2 regions of the Lactobacillus sp. UBA5813 genome follow, and region 2 is predicted to be linked to the other one. Evidence: predicted binding sites of a transcription regulator. Region 2 holds the regulator's gene; the other holds the start of a gene.
What was found. Region 2 encodes HrcA, which represses chaperone genes, less so after heat shock. Its sites were predicted from a motif close to TTAGCACTCNNNNNNNNNGAGTGCTAA; they were not measured.
Positions count from the first base shown of each region.

Region 1: B2008_RS07775 (ATP-dependent Clp protease ATP-binding subunit) is a predicted target of HrcA. The motif match lies at 5,893-5,919, and genes of this name have one in related genera.

Region 1 covers NZ_DICZ01000044.1:65,732-74,315, reverse strand. Annotated here, with positions in the region: gene B2008_RS07815 (CYTH domain-containing protein) at 1-313, shown strand, start outside; gene B2008_RS07810 (DsbA family protein) at 402-1,031, shown strand; gene B2008_RS07805 (competence protein CoiA family protein) at 1,023-1,889, opposite strand; gene B2008_RS07800 (adaptor protein MecA) at 1,968-2,705, opposite strand; gene spxA (transcriptional regulator SpxA) at 2,805-3,203, opposite strand; gene ptsP (phosphoenolpyruvate--protein phosphotransferase) at 3,444-5,177, opposite strand; gene B2008_RS07785 (phosphocarrier protein HPr) at 5,177-5,443, opposite strand; gene B2008_RS07780 (hypothetical protein) at 5,557-5,739, opposite strand; gene B2008_RS07775 (ATP-dependent Clp protease ATP-binding subunit) at 5,963-8,176, shown strand; gene B2008_RS07770 (DUF1827 family protein) at 8,306-8,584, shown strand, end outside.
Region 2 covers NZ_DICZ01000015.1:12,542-21,125, forward strand. Annotated here, with positions in the region: gene B2008_RS02760 (class A sortase) at 1-71, opposite strand, end outside; gene lepA (translation elongation factor 4) at 74-1,912, opposite strand; gene dnaJ (molecular chaperone DnaJ) at 2,031-3,185, opposite strand; gene dnaK (molecular chaperone DnaK) at 3,270-5,132, opposite strand; gene grpE (nucleotide exchange factor GrpE) at 5,151-5,732, opposite strand; gene hrcA (heat-inducible transcriptional repressor HrcA) at 5,752-6,798, opposite strand; gene abc-f (ribosomal protection-like ABC-F family protein) at 6,897-8,423, opposite strand.

The DNA.
Region 1 (8,584 bases), on a different contig from region 2:
AATGTTTACTTTTGCCGGCAATGTTGGCAGCTATCTTCAAGAGCATTTTGCCAAAGAAAGCAGCAAATTAGTCTTATTTACCTGGAGCAAAACGCGGCGTATTTTAGCAGATGGTCCACAAAATTGTGAATTAACGCTTGATTCTACCAGTTATCCAGATAACTTTTGTGACTATGAATTAGAGATTGAAGATACTAATCCTGCTTTAATCAAAAAAGTCCAAGAAAAGTTGGAAAGAAAATATCACTTTAAACAAACAGCAGCCAGTACCAATCAAAATAAAATTGCGCGTGCAACCGCTCACCGAAAATAACATATAGAAAATAAAGCGTATTTTTTGTATGAGTTTTTATTTCTTGTTAAAGTAAATACTGAGAATTTTAGCAAGAGGGGTTAAAGCTATGTTTGAGATTTTTCTCTTCATAAATCCAATTGGCTTGTATTGTTACAATATTGAGAATAAAGTCAAAAAAGTAATTGATAATTTAGAAATAGATGCCTGCTGCCACTTCATTCCAATTGCAAATGTGAATGTCATTCAGGACGATATGATTCGCCGTCGTATGGTGGCACAAAAACTTGGCAGTTTTTCTTATTGCACTGTGGCTACCAACCGTGCATTAGAGGAATATCATGCAATCAAAATTGCATATGGCAATAAGAAAGCTCGTCGTTTTCTGCGGGAATTGCAGCAGAAGTTGAATGAAGAAGCAGTTTTTTGTCCGCTTGAATTGTCAGAAAAAGTAATTCAAAAGCTAAATTTAAATGTTGAAAAGATCAATCAATTGCGTTCTAGTGACTACGTCAAGGATTCAATTACACAAGATCGTAATTTAGCAGCTCAATGGAATATTAAGAAAACCCCGACAACGGTCATTTTTAATGAAAATGATGCTTCGGAAAGCGGAATTTTATTAGAAGGATTAATTAACGAAGATGAATTAGCTAATATCTTCAGACCTCAGCCTTCTATTCAACCCAAAAATTCATTTACAGAATTATTTTCAGCCAACCATTTGCGTTTAATCTAGCGCGGTTGGCTTTTTTTGTAGATAAAAACTGACGGCATCAATCTGTCCTGGTTTGCGCCATTTTTGAAAAATCTCTGCTGGCAAGTCTTCTAGAGTAAAATGATGATCATACAACTGGACCGCAATTCTTAAGCCAAATTCAGTTTTGGTACGCACCTGCTGTCTCAAATATTCCTCCTGCTTTTGAGAATTAACAGTAAATTTTTTAAAAACAGGTTTAAAATCCCAAAATTTTTTGACGCCAAATTCATCTAAACTAAATCTAGCTTGTTGATAACGAAGTTTCCTAGTAACTGGTTCTTGCCAGATATTATATTTTAGGCACAATTGATTTTTCTGCGGGTCAACTTCCAAATAGTAGCAACCCCAGCGTTGACTTTCACGGAAAAAGATCAATTGCTTCTTTTTTATTCGCTGCTTCAAATAATGTCGGCTACCAACAATCCACAAATCCAGTACATTAATTTTTTGATATAGCCGATGTCGCTTGTTAAATTCGGCATCAGACAGAGGCGCACACTGAACTTCAAGTGCGAGTTTGCTTGACACAAGCACATCCGCTCTAAGCTGCCCATCAGCGAGCGGAATTTCTGTTTGCGCAGGAAAGCCTGCCGCTGTAAAGGCTGCTTTTAACAGCATTTTGGAATTATGATGCTCTTCTTTTTCACCTTGCCCGTCCTGATAGTGAATCCAATGTTTAAAAAATGCCGCCTTCGATTGGGAGACAATCAGTATCACCCCTTTTTGACAATGCGGACAACGATATTCGTCACTATTTAATTTTTTTATTTTCAGACGAACCAGTCCCGCCTCTTCTATGGCTAAAACAAGTTTTTCATTCAGTAATGCTGCATACAAATTAATCACCCATTTATTAAATACGAAAAAAAGAGCAGAATTTTTCTGCTCTTTTTCTTCTTTAATAATTCTTAATTTTTAACGACTTTGTTGTTTAAAATAATGACGCAAATTGCCTAACGCATCTCGTTCAATAATGCATTTGCCTTCATCCTGCACCATTTTCATTTGATCATCAGTGATTTTAATGCCATATTCATTCGCAATTGCCCAAGCATCTGCTGGATTTAATTCAGTATAATCTTCATTTAAAAATGATAATTTGATGAAATAAGATCCTTTGAAGAAATAAAGGCTTGAAGCCAGATCACTGGCATGCAAACTGTCAGCCAATTCAACGGCTTCGCCTAAATCCTTGAATTGGTAGCAATGACTGCTTTGAAACTTCCAGTAGGCGTTTTTGGCCTGTGGTGAGACAAAACTGTCATTTTCAACGCTTACGGGATCAACTTCTGTTTTTGCATCATCATCAGGATTTAAATCAAAGAAGCTTCTTCTAAGTTCATCATGATTTTCACTTGTTTCAGGTTGCGGATTATTGTCCCCGAGCATTTTTTGCAAATCGTTGTTATTTGCGTTTTTGACTTTGCTGATTAACAAATCTAATCCACTATTATTAGGCATTATTTGAAAAGAAACAGGCGTATCTTTAGCAAAAGTGTGATCGGTATCAACTTCTGACAAAATTGAATAGAAGAAATGCTGAATCATTTCTTTATTGCCTAGCAAATCTAAAACTTTTAAACCGCGTGCGACAAGTTCTTCCTTATCAATTCGAACACGAATTGTATTTTCATCAATATGTTCAACTTGCATTTAATTCACCTCCGGTTTTTCGTTAGTTATATAGTACTATACTACAATATTTTTTAAATAAAACAAAAGCGTTAGTTAATCAAAACTAGCGCTTAAAAATTATAAATCAGCAATTTTTTGGGCTTCAGCTAGTTCTAAACGACGAACCTTACGAGGCAAGAAACGACGAATTTCATCTTCATTGTAACCAACTTGAAGTCGACGATCATCCATAATAATTGGTCTTCTTAATAAACTTGGATTCTTTTCTAGCAAGTCAAGCAACTTATCAATAGATAAATCATCCAAATTAATTTTCAATTGTTGAAAGGCTCTTGAGCGAGTCGAAATAATTTCTTCAGTTCCATTTTCAGTCATGCGCAAGATTTGAAGAAGCTCACGTTTGGTTAATGGCTCAGAAAAAATATTTCTTTCCTTGTATGGAATGTTGTGCTTCTCAAGCCAAGCCTTTGCTTTGCGACATGAAGTACAACTAGGAGATACATATAAATCTACCATTTTTTCACGCTCCTCAGAACAAATAATCGTATACGCTTTTTCGTGTTTTATTAAGTATAACACATTTACTTTCTTTTTGTAAGTCACAATTAATTTATTTTTAACAAATTATGTTTAATCAATTGTATGTTCTAAGAATACCTGGATTTCGTGAAGAAAGTGTGAATTTTTATATAAGAGCAGCTTAAAAAAGACATAAAAAAAGCATTTGAGTATAAAACTCGAATGCTTTTCGCTTTATTATTTGTTAAGCCTTGCCATAAAGTCATTAACCAACTTTTCGTTATCTTCAGCAGTTTCTGAAACATAACATGCTTTGTTAGCTAATTCCTTAAGATCAGCAGTACTTAACTTTTTCATTAAGCTTCTGATTCTCAAGATTGAAGTTGCACTCATTGAATATTCATCAAGTCCCATTGAAAGCAAAATTGGGAACATGGTGTTATCACCAGCAGCTTCACCACACATACCACACCAAATACCATTTTCGTGGGCACTATCAATAGTGTGCTTAATCAAGCGTAATACTGATGGGTTGCATGGTTGGTACAAGTAATAAACGTTATCGTTACCACGGTCAGCAGCCATAGTGTATTGGATAAGGTCGTTAGTACCAATTGAGAAGAAGTCAACTTCTTTAGCAAATTGATCAGCCAAAATAGCAGCAGCAGGAACTTCGATCATCATACCAACTTGTAAGTCGTCTCCGATCTTAACGCCCTTCTTGATCAATTTGTCTTTTTCTTCATTCAAGATGCCTTTAGCTTGACGTAATTCTGCTAAGGTACCAATCATTGGGAACATAATACCCAACTTGCCGTAAGCAGATGCACGAAGCAAAGCTCTTAATTGCGTACGGAAAATGTTCTCGTTCTTAAGTGAAAGTCTAATAGCACGAACACCTAAGAATGGGTTCATTTCTTGTGGCAAATCCCAGTAATCAAGGTGCTTGTCACCACCAATATCCATAGTTCTGATGATAACTTGCTTGCCCTTCATACCTTCGATAACAGCCTTGTAAGCTTCAAATTGGTCATCTTCGGTTGGAAAGTCTGAAGAATCCATGTACAAGAATTCAGTTCTGTACAAACCAACAGCTTCAGCACCGTTTTCATGAACGCCAGGCATATCATTTGGAGTACCAATGTTGGCTGCAATAGTAAATTTCTTACCATCAGCAGTAACTGAAGGTTCATCCTTCAATTTAGCCCATTCAGCCTTTTGTTTAAGGAAGTCTTCACCTTTTTGCTTGTATTCAGCAACTTGGTCATCGCTTGGTTCAACGATTGCAACACCGTCTAAGCCATCAGCGATCATGTTTTGACCATCCTTAATATCTTTGGTAATTGAACCAGTACCAACTACGGCTGGCAATTCCAATGAACGAGCCATGATTGCTGAGTGAGCGGTACGACCACCAACATCAGTAACAAAGCCCTTAACGTATTTCTTGTTAAGTTGTGCAGTATCACTTGGAGTCAAGTCATGAGCAACAACGATTACTTCGTGATCAATTGAAGCAGGGTTTGGTAACTTCTTACCAAGAAGGTGTGCCATGATACGCTTTGAAACATCACGTACATCGGCAGCACGTTCTTGCATATAAGGGTTATCAGTCATACCCTCAAAAATCTTGATAAATTTTTGAGCAGTTTCGTCCAATGCAGCTTCAGCATTAATGCTGGAGTTCTTAATTTCAGTTTCAATAGCACCAGTGAATTCTGGGTCATTCAAAATCATTAAGTGAGCCTCAAAAACTTGAGCTCCTTTTTCACCTAAACTCTTCTTAGCTACATCACGGATTTTTTCCACTTCAGCAGTTGAATCAGAAACAGCCTTCTTGTAACGACTTACTTCTGAATCAACATCATTAATTGAATATTTAGTGAATGAAAGATCAGGCTCAACAAGAAGATAAGCTGGAGCAACAGCAATACCGTCACTTGCAGCAATTCCTTTTAAAGTCTTGGTCATTATTCAGCTAAACCTTCTTTTTTCATAGTATCTGCAATTGCGTCTAATGCGTCTTTTTCATCGTCACCTTCAGCAGTGATAGTAACATCAGCGTTTTTACCAACACCAAGTGACATAACACCCATGATTGACTTTAAGTTTACAGACTTGCCGTTGTATTCCAAGTTAACGTCTGAACCAAACTTTGAAGCAGCTTGCACCAACAAAGTAGCTGGACGTGCATGAATACCAGTTTCTGCAATAATGTGAAAATCGCGTTTTTCCATTTTGAATATCTCCTTTAATTTTAAACAAATTAATCGGTAATAAATACCCATCCGAATGATAGGTTATCATTTTTTTGCCGTTAGCACAACAATTATGTAACAGTTTACATTATTTAGTCATCGCTCTTGTTGGCGGTATATATAATTGTACCGCCTCTTTCAGCACGACCAGTAATATTTTGTCTTTTTCCATAGTTTCGCAATGCTGCTTGAAAGTCGAAAGCATCTTTTGGCTCTACTTTATATTCTTTCAATTCGCCGCTGACTATTTGGTCAAGAATCTTTTGATAGTCCATTTACATCACCGCTCTCAATCTTGAGTTTATAATTTCCGACCTTTTTATTCTACTTCATTCAAAATGACTAATGCAATAATCTTATTTTCAGGTAAAAATCACTTTCTTTATTAATAAGGTATATTTTTCTTTTTTAATATTCGATTGTAATGCTTAGCACTTGACTTTAAAGAGTGCTAATTTTACAATTTGTGTATGTTTAAAGCGAAAGGCGGTAATATTATTGCTTTGTCAAAACTGTCACAAGCGGCTAGCCTCCATCCATCTTTATGCAAAGGTAAATGGTCAGAGCCGTGAAATTGATTTATGTCAACACTGTTATCAAGAATTAAGAAATGAACAAGGAAATTTAAGTAATTTAGGTAATATCAATATGAATAACGATAATAATGAATTCTTTGGCGACTTTGATGACCTATTCAATGCCATTAATGGCAATAACTCAAATGCCGCAAACAATAATAATATGAATAATCAAGGACCCGAAATGCAAATGGGCGGTGGAAATGCCGGAAACGGTGGTCGTTCTCTGCTTGATCAATATGGTACTGATCTTACTGCCCTTGCTAAAAAAGGAAAAATTGACCCAGTAATCGGACGTGATCAAGAAATTTCACGTGTTATTGAGATTTTAAACAGAAGAACCAAAAACAACCCTGTTTTAATCGGTGAAGCCGGTGTCGGTAAGACCGCTGTTGTTGAAGGATTAGCTCAACAAATTGTTGATGGTTCCGTCCCTGCTAAATTGCAAGATAAGAAAATTATTTCATTAAATGTTGTTTCATTAGTACAAGGAACTGGCTTTCGTGGTCAATTCGAACAAAGAATGGAACAATTAATCAAAGAATTGGAATCTAGAAAAGATGTTATTCTCTTCATTGATGAAATTCATGAAATCGTTGGTGCAGGTAATGCTGAAGGCGGAATGGATGCCGGCAACATTATTAAGCCAGCTTTAGCTCGTGGCGAACTACAATTAGTTGGTGCAACTACGATTAAAGAATACCGTGAAATTGAAAAGGATTCTGCTTTGGCACGTCGTTTCCAACCTGTAGAAGTTAAAGAGCCTTCAATTGATGAAACGATCAGAATCTTAAAAGGCATTCAAAAGCGCTACGAAGATTATCACCACGTTAAATATACCGATAAGGCCATTGAAGCAGCTGTCAAGCTTTCTGCTCGCTACATTCAAGACCGTTTCTTGCCAGACAAAGCCATTGACCTTCTTGATGAAGCTGGTTCAAGAATGAATTTGACTATTCCTTACATTGATCAAGATAAGATGAAGGAAAGAATTAAAGTAGCAGAAGAATTAAAGCAAGAAGCTTTAAAGAATGAAGATTATGAAAAGGCTGCCTACTACCGCGATCAAATCGAAAAGTATGACAAGATGAAGGATCAAAAGGTTGACCCTGATAAAGCTCCTATCATTACTGATAAGATCATGGACAAGATTGTTGAGGAAAAGACTAACATTCCAGTTGGCGATATTCAAAAGCAAGAAGAAAACCAATTGAAAAACTTGGCCAGTGATTTGAAGAGTAAAGTTATCGGACAAGACGAGGCCGTTGATCAAGTTGCTCGGGCAATTCGTCGTAACAGAATTGGTTTCAACAAGTCCGGCAGACCAATCGGCTCCTTCCTCTTCGTAGGACCTACTGGTGTTGGGAAGACTGAACTTGCCAAACAACTTGCTAAGCAAATGTTTGGTTCTGAAGATGCGATGATTCGTTTCGACATGTCCGAATACATGGAACAATATTCAGTTTCTAAATTGATCGGTTCAGCTCCTGGTTATGTAGGCTACGAAGAAGCTGGTCAATTAACTGAACAAGTTCGGCACAATCCATATAGCTTGATTTTGCTTGATGAAATTGAAAAGGCAAATCCTGATGTCATGAACCTCTTCTTGCAAATTCTTGACGATGGTCGTTTAACCGACTCACAAGGCAGAACTGTTTCCTTTAAAGATACAATCATCATCATGACCTCTAATGCTGGTCAAGGAATCAGTACTGCCAGTGTTGGTTTTGCTGCTGAAAACAGTGATGAAGATCAAGATTCTGCGAGAAGCGCAATGACGCAATACTTCAAGCCAGAGTTTTTGAACCGGCTTGATGATGTCATTGAATTTAATAAATTAACTAAGAAGGACTTGATCAAAATCGTCAACTTGATGCTCAACAACACCAACAACATGGTTAAGGATCAAGGCTTGCATATTGATGTCACTGACAAGGCAAAGGAAAAGCTTGTTGACGATGGCTTCAATCCTACTATGGGTGCTCGTCCGCTTCGCAGAACCATCCAAGAAGAAATCGAAGACAATGTTGCCGAATTCAAGCTTGATCATCCAAGCAGCAAGAATCTTTTGGCAGATGTCAAAGACAACAAGATTGTTATCAGTGATGAAGATCAAGCTGCCGAAGATAAGTAAAAAGGCACTTTAACGCGTAAAAAAGGAGAACAGATTGTTCTCCTTTTTTTCATGTATTTTTGTAAATAAAGTATCAAAATTAGTTTATACTATAGATGATGAAAGTTTGAACAGAAACGGGTGAAATCCATGCATTTAATAGATGTAACCAACAGTTATGCAGAATTAGTTCACAGTCAGCTTAATACTACTGATGCAACTTATGTAAAGGTTTACTCTTTAGGAAATACTTCGGTTATCTACACAGAGAGCCAAGATTCAATCGGTATTGCTTTGGAAAACCACGATCGTCGCATCCTTGAAAAAGAAGTTGAATTTGTGATCAATCGGTTAGTTAAAGACCCAAACGTCAGTTATACATTAACCGTAGACAAAAGTCGGCATGTTATCGAAATTCATATCGATAAA
Region 2 (8,584 bases):
AGCAGCAAGATGATCGCAATCACTCGCGTAACAATGACTCTAACATTGCGTTTTTTCTTTTTATCTGCCATGTTTACTTTTCTTTGATATCATCGTCATTCATCTTCAGGACTGCCATGAAGGCATCTTGCGGTACCTCTACTTTACCTACAGCCTTCATTCTCTTCTTACCACGCTTCTGCTTTTCTAGCAGCTTAGCACGTCTATCTGGGTCACCGGTGTGAATCTTCCAGGTAACGTCCTTACGGTATGGCTTAATCGTAGCCCGTGAAATAATCTTAGCACCGATCGCACCTTGAATATCGACTTCAAAGTTTTGTCTTGGGATTAATTTCTTAAGCATTGAAGTCATTTGCCGTGCACGATCTTGAGCCTCTGATCTGTGAGCGATAAAGCTGAGGGCATCAATTGGCTCTTTATTAAGTAAAATATCAATCTTAACCAGGTCAGTTGAACGGTAGCCCGTAATTTTGTAATCAAGTGAAGCATAGCCTTTAGTAGATGACTTTAAATCGTCAAAGAAGTCAAAAATGATTTCGGCTAATGGCATGTTGTAGATGACATTGACTCTGTACTTGTCAAGATAATCCATGGTGACAAATTCGCCACGTTTTCTTTGGCAAAGTTCCATGACTGGACCAACAAAGTCGTTTGGTACCATGATTTCAGCCTTAACATAAGGTTCTTGCACTTCTTTGTATTCACCAGCATCTGGCAAATCTGATGGGTTATCAATAACCTTGGTTGAACCATCATTCATAATTGCATGATAATCAACTGATGGTGCGGTCATGATCAGATCTAAGTCGAACTCTTGTTCTAATCGCTCCTGAATAACGTCCATGTGTAACAGACCTAAGAATCCGCAACGAAAACCAAAGCCTAAAGCCGTAGAAGTTTCAGGCTCAAATTCGAGCGCTGCATCATTTAACTGCAGCTTTTGCAGAGCTTCTTTTAAATCTTCATAGTCACGGTTATCTACTGGATACATACCAGAATAAACCATTGGTGGAATTTGCCGGTAGCCCGGAAGTGGTTCTGCAGTAGGATTATCCGCTTGAGTGATAGTATCACCCACACGAGTTTCACGAACCGATTTAATATTGGCAGTAATGTAGCCTACATCCCCAGCAATCAAAATGTCTTTTTTAATAGGATGTGGACTTGAAACACCAACTTCGGTAACTTCGTATTCCTTGCCTGTATTCATAATCTGAATCTTGTCACCAGGCTTGACCGCACCATCTTCGATTTTGACTGACATGACAACGCCGCGATAGTCATCGTATTTAGAGTCAAAAATCAAGGCCTTAAGCGGTGCAGTAATATCACCAGATGGAGCTGGAATATCTTTTACTACTTTTTCAAGCATGTCCTTGATGCCTTGTCCGGTTTTACCAGAGACTTCAGCAGCTTCTGAAGCATCCAGACCGAGCATCTCTTGGATTTCTTCCTTAGTCTTAGGAATGTCAGCAGAAGGCAAATCGATTTTATTAATTACAGGCAAAATGGCTAAATCATCATCGATAGCTAAATAAGTGTTGGCCAAAGTCTGAGCTTGCACACCCTGTGAAGCATCAACGACCATTAATGCCCCTTCACAGGCAGCCAAAGAACGTGAGACTTCATAAGAAAAGTCCACGTGCCCTGGTGTATCGATCAGGTGGAAAATGTAGTCTTCGCCATCTTCAGCATGGTACTTGACTTCAACTGAGTTCATTTTAATAGTAATACCGCGTTGACGTTCAAGCGGCATATCATCCAGCATCTGATTCTTGAGTTGTCTTTCACTTACTGTATCTGTTAATTCAAGAATTCTATCGGCAATTGTAGACTTACCGTGGTCAATATGAGCTACAATTGCGAAATTTCGAATATGTTTTTGGTAGTCTTTTAATTTTTCTAAATCCATAAAACGTGTTCACCCTTTACTATCTTACTTATTATAGCAAAGCTAGCAGTGTAGATAAAACTTCTGCATCAAAAAATACTCATTCTTGCGAATGAGTATTTCTTTGATTATATTCTTTTTAATCACCGTTCAGCTTGTCTTTAAGTCGTTCAAAGAATCCCTTGCCTTGCGGAGTGATTGATTCGCCACTAGCCTTAACAAAGTCAACCAAAGCTTGTTTTTGAGCTTCATTAACTTTCTTTGGAATCTTAACTTCCACAGTAGTGATTTGATCACCATTGCCACCGCCACGAATGTAAGGCACGCCTTCACCGCGAAGGGTAAACTTTTGGTTTGGCTGTGTTCCAGCTGGAATCTTTAAATTCTTTTCACCATGCACGGTCTTAACTTTGATTTCGTCGCCTAAAGTTGCTTGCGCAAAGGAGATTGGAACGGTTGTGTAAATTGTATTGCCACGTCTTTCAAAGTCCTTAGAAGGCTTAATCCGGTAGCTAATGTACAAGTCACCGTAAGGGCCGCCGTTCTTGCCAGCTTCACCCTGACCTTCATAGCGCAATTGCTGACCATTATCAATGCCAGCTGGAATATCAACTTCAAGAGTATTCTTTGCTTCAACTGTTCCTTTACCATGACAGGTCTTGCATGGATGTTCAATAATAACACCCTTGCCTTGACACTTGTCACAAACAGTTTGTCGTTGCAACATTCCAAAAACTGATCTCTGAGTAATAGTCATATAGCCAGTACCATGACATTTATCACAGGTAATTGGATGGGTTCCTTTTTCAGCACCAGTACCATGACAGGCTTGACAAGTTTCGCTGCGATTGTATGAAACTTGCGTCTTTTTACCATTAATGGCATCCATAAAGTCAATGGTTAAAGTGTAATCCAAATCTTCACCACGTTGCGGTGCCGTTGGATCTACTTGTTGACGCTGGCCAGCACCACCACCGAAGATATCGTTAAAGATATCTCCGAAGTCGCTAAAGCCACCGAAGCCTTGGCCACTATAAGCACCTTGAGCACCACCCCCAAAGCCACCTTGACCGTTAACGCCAGCAGAACCAAATTGATCATATTGTGCCCGCTTTTGCTTATCATGCAAAACTTCATAGGCTTCATTGACCTGCTTATACTTTTCTTCAGCGCCTGGTTCATGGTTTAGGTCTGGGTGATACTTTTTGGCTAATCTACGATATGCTTTATTAATTTCCTGTTCACTGGCATTTCGATCAACACCGAGAACTTTGTAGTAATCTTCTTGTGCCAAAATTTAAACTCCTCACTATTGAAAAGAAAAGAACTACCCTTAAGCAGTTCTTTTCTTAATAGGCTATTCAAATTATAAACCCTTTTACTTATTTGGGTCTACTTTGTGGAAACTACCATCTTGGGCACCGCCATTGTTGCCACCATTTGGATTGCCACCTTGTGGGCCTTGAGGACCTGCTTGTGGCCCTGCTTGACCTTGAGCACCTTGAGCTCCACCATTTTGTTGGTAAAGCTTAACGGCTAAATCTTGGGCAGCCTTAGACAAAGCATCTTTCTTTTCTTTCATTTCATCTAAGTTGTTGTCCTTTTGAGCCTTCTTCAATGCTTCAAGTGCATCTTCAACTGGTTTGCGGTCGCTGTCTGACAACTTGCCTTTAGTTTCTTTCAAAGTCTTGTCAGTAGTGAAGATCAATTGATCAACTTCATTTCTAAGGTCTGCTTCTTCCTTACGCTTCTTATCTTCGTCAGCGTGTTCTTCAGCATCCTTTTGCATCTTCTTGATTTCTTCATCAGACAAACCAGATGAACTCTTAATGGTAATCTTTTGTTCCTTACCAGTACCCATATCCTTAGCAGATACATTTACGATACCGTTCTTGTCGATATCGAAGGTAACTTGAATTTGAGGAACACCACGTGGTGCAGGTGGAATGTCAGTTAATTCAAAGCGGCCAAGCGTCTTGTCATCTGCTGCCATTGGACGTTCACCTTGAAGTACGTGAATATCTACGGCTTGTTGGTTATCTGCTGCAGTTGAGAAGATTTGACTCTTTGAAGTTGGAATAGTAGTGTTTCTATCAATTAACTTAGTAAAGACGCCACCCATGGTTTCAATACCAAGTGACAATGGAGTAACATCAAGCAAAACGATGTCCTTAACGTCACCTGAGATAACACCACCTTGAATAGCTGCACCCAAAGCAACAGCTTCGTCAGGGTTGATTGAGTGGTCAGGTTCCTTGCCAGACCATTCCTTAACAGCTTTTTGAACGGCTGGAATACGAGTTGAACCACCGTTTAAGATAACCTTGTCGATGTCATTTACAGTCAAGCCGGCATCCTTTAAAGCGTTGTCAAATGGGATCTTGGTCTTTTGTACCAAGTCATCAGTCAATTCATCAAACTTAGCACGAGTTAAATCAGCTTCAAGGTGAAGTGGACCTGATTCACCGGCAGAAATGAATGGAAGAGAAATGTGAGTTGATGATACGCCTGACAAGTCCTTCTTAGCCTTTTCTGCGGCATCCTTTAAACGTTGCATTGCCATCTTATCCTTAGACAAGTCAACGCCATTTTCATCCTTAAAGTTTTGGATCAACCAATCCATGATGGCTTTATCAAAGTCATCACCACCAAGGTGAGTATCACCGTTAGTTGACAATACTTGGAAGACACCGTCACCTAATTGAAGGATGGAAACATCGAAAGTACCACCACCAAGGTCGTAAACCAAAACTTTTTCATCTTGGTCCTTGTTAAGGCCAAAGGCTAAAGCTGAAGCAGTTGGTTCGTTGATAATTCTCTTAACGTTCAAGCCAGCGATCTTACCAGCATCCTTAGTAGCTTGACGTTGTGCATCGTTAAAGTAAGCAGGAACAGTAATAACAGCGTCTGTTACTTTTTCACCCAAGTAGTCTTCTGAGAACTTCTTGATGTATTGCAAAATAAAGGCTGAGATTTCTTGTGGAGTGTATTCCTTGTCGCCAACCTTAACTTTGTAATCAGCTTCACCCATGTGACGCTTAATTGAAACAATAGTGTTTGGGTTGGTAATTGCTTGACGCTTTGCAACGTCACCAACTTGAATATCGCCATTCTTAAATGCAACTACAGAAGGAGTAGTACGGTTACCTTCTGGATTAGTGATAATTTTTGGTTCTTTACCTTCAAGTACTGCAACTGCTGAGTTGGTAGTACCTAAGTCAATACCAATAACTTTTGACATAAGTTAAACTCCTCTCTTCTATTGTGCAACTACAACCATTGCTGGTCTAAGTGTACGGTCTTTATATTGATATCCTTTTTGTAAAACCTGAACAACGTGGCCTTTTTGATCATCATCTTTAGCAGCAACTGTTTGAACAGCTTGATGCAATGTCGGATCAAATTCTACGCCTTCAGCATCGATCTCAACGATGCCATGGGCTTTCATGGCTTTGACAAGTGAATCCAAAGTCATTTGAACACCCTTTTGGAGTTGCTTAGAAGCAGCATCGTCAGCTTTTACGCTTAATGCTCTTTCCAAATTGTCCATGGCTGGCAAAACATCTTTTGCCAAGCTTTGTGATTCATACTTGATAAGTTGAGCTCTTTCCTTTGAATAGCGGTTTTGAGCATTTTGAATCTCAGCTACGCTACGCAGGTATTTATCTTCAAGTTCCTTATTCTTTTCTTTCAAGGCAGCAATTTCAGCTTCTAGCTTTTTAGCATTATCATCGGCCTTCTTTGCTTCGCCCTTTTTCTTCTTATCTTCAGTCTTAGCCTTTTTAGGAACTTCTTTATCCTTATCCAAGTTCTTTTCACTTGGAAATTCTTCTTTACTCACGGCTAACCTCCTTTATTGTCTATTGAAATTTTCCATAATAATCGAGCAATTTCTTGGCTAGCTCGTTTCTAAAGTATTCAAGCAAACCGATCATTTGTGAATATGGCATATTGGTTGGTCCCAGTAAAGCGATTGTGCCTTTGCCGTGATCACCAACGCTGTATTCTGCAGTCAGCAAACTATAATTTTTAATCAATTCATCTGGAAGTTCTGAACCCAGTCTTACTTGAACCGGATATTTGCTGTCCTTTTCTGGACTGCAATTTAATAATTCAGAGATCAGATCATTGTGATCAACTAATTCATATAGCGAACGCAAATCTTTAACATCATTTTCAGAAGCATTATTCAAAAGATTAATTCGGCCATCGACATACATTTGCTCGCTGGCTGCATCTTTGATCACATCTTCAACTAATGATAATAGTTCGCCGGCATGCTCACCACCAACGCTCTTTGAAGACAAAGCCTTCAGCAAGCTTGGCGTTACTTCTTTCAATCTTTTGCCAACTAGCTGATCATTGATCATTCTGACTGCTTTTTCAATTTCATCGCCATGAACATTGTGCGGTAAAGCATAAATCTGATTTTGTACATTGCCATCGCTGGTGACCAAGATCGCCATAATTTGACGATTAGAAAGAGGCACTATTCTAAAGCCCGTAATCGTTACATCGTGACTTTCCGGTCCTTCTGCAAAAGCAGTGTAATTGGTCAAATCTGAAAGGATTTTTGCTGCTTCCTGCATAATTTCATTGACTTGATGAAATGGTCGATCTAATTGATCAACTATTTGATTGTAAACTGATTCAGAAAGCTGCAACGGTACAACCAAATTATCAAGATAATAACGATAACCATCACTAGAAGGAATCCGGCCGCTGGAAGAGTGCGTTTTTTCAATTAAGCCTTGGTCTTCCAGTACTGCCATTTCGTTTCTAATCGTGGCACTTGATACTTTGATTGGTAGCTGTGTCATCACGGTTTTTGAACCGACAGGTTCGTTAGTACGCGTGAAATCCTGAATGATTGTTTTTAGTATTAATTCTTGACGCTCGGTCAACATAAACATCGCCCTCACTTTTAGCACTCGTATCTCTCAGGTGCTAACAAATTATATTATACTAAAAACTAGCAGTATTGCAACACGAGTGCTAATTTTCTTTAGACTTTTTTATAAGTTAAAGTTTTAAGATGAATCCGACGGCCTGTCACCTGCTGAATAAAGTACTGGTCGTGTTCAACCAATAGCATAGCTGGCTTATTTTCCTTAAGCAGTTTAATCAATTGATCCTGATTAAAAACGTCAAGATAATTTGCCGGTTCATCCCATAAATATAAGTCAGCTGGTTCAACTAATGATTTAGCTATCGCAACACGCTTTTGCTGACCCATGCTCATCTCTTCAATCTTGGTAGAAAAACTTTCTCTTGGAAAACCCATCTTCTTGAGATTATTTAGCAGCTCTTCATAAGAAATTTTTTGCTTATTCGCAAATTCTTTCAAAGTCCCAGTATACTCAGTAAAATCCTGTGGCAAATACGAAATCGATAGGCCGTTTGTAAGCTCAAACTTGCCTTGATAACTGACGTCCCTTGCCTGTCCCAGTAGCAGTTTTAAAAACGTTGATTTACCTGAGCCATTTTTGCCTTCAAGCGAAACTACACAATGATTTTGGACTACCAAGTTTAAATCCTGGAAAAGCTTCTTTCCTTGGATTTCTAAATTTAGATGCTGTGTTTCTAACAAAATTTGATGATAATTCGGATGAAAATTCATTGTTAAGTCTGGCACATCTTCGATGTTGGTCATGAGGCCTTTTTTCTCATTAAGTGCTTTGTCCATTCGGTGCTCAACATTTTTAGCTTTACGCATCATTTTTTCTGCAGCATGACCAATTGCTCCTTTGTTCAGTCTTGTTCTTCTATTAAGAATGTGTTGTGTTTTCATTCCACAGTACTTTTGGGCTTCGATACTATCTGACCAATTATTAAACTGAACGCTCTTATTATTTAAAGATTTGATTTTGCCTTTCAGCTTGGCATTCTTTTCACGGTTAAATTCATCGCGCTTATTTTTCGTATCCTCATAAGCAGCATAATTACCCTGATATAAATGAATTTCGGTATTTTCAATAGCCAAGATATGGTCGGTCACCTGATTCAAGAAATCACGGTCGTGGCTAACAACGATATAACCCTTATCATGCTTCTTAAGATATTGGACAACCTGCTCGCGGCTATCCTCATCCAAATGATCAGTTGGCTCATCGATTAATGGAAAAGCATCCTTATTAGTAAATGACAAAGCGAGTAATACCTTGGTCTGTTCGCCACCGCTTAAAGTATCAAAAGGTTGCCAAAGCAGATTGGGATCAGCATCCATCAAGTTTAATTCACGTTTAAGTTCCCACTGTTCAAAAGAGGTTTGATCTTGTAATTCATACAAAGTAATATTGTCAGGATTATTTATTTCAACAGGAAAATATGAAAAACTGAGCTTGCTTTGAATCTGACCTAAACCTTTCAGTTTACCTCTCAGCAAATTCAAAAAAGTAGTCTTGCCTCTTCCATTTCGACCTACTAAACCTAATTTCCAACTGCTATCCAAATTCAGATTTAAGTCATAAAAAATATTGTCACTGGAATCTTCATATCTAAAAGAGAGTTTTGTAATCTTTATTGTGCTCATCAAATCATCTCACGCAAAAAGAGAGTCTGCACTTCCAGCAAGCACAGACTCTCTCATTCTTTTCGTATGAAAAAAAGAAGCATCCCGTCTACCTTTAATCTTGCCAAAAGTGCATAGTATCTCCTTAATTAAAAGAATTAAATTCAACTATGTTTTGATTG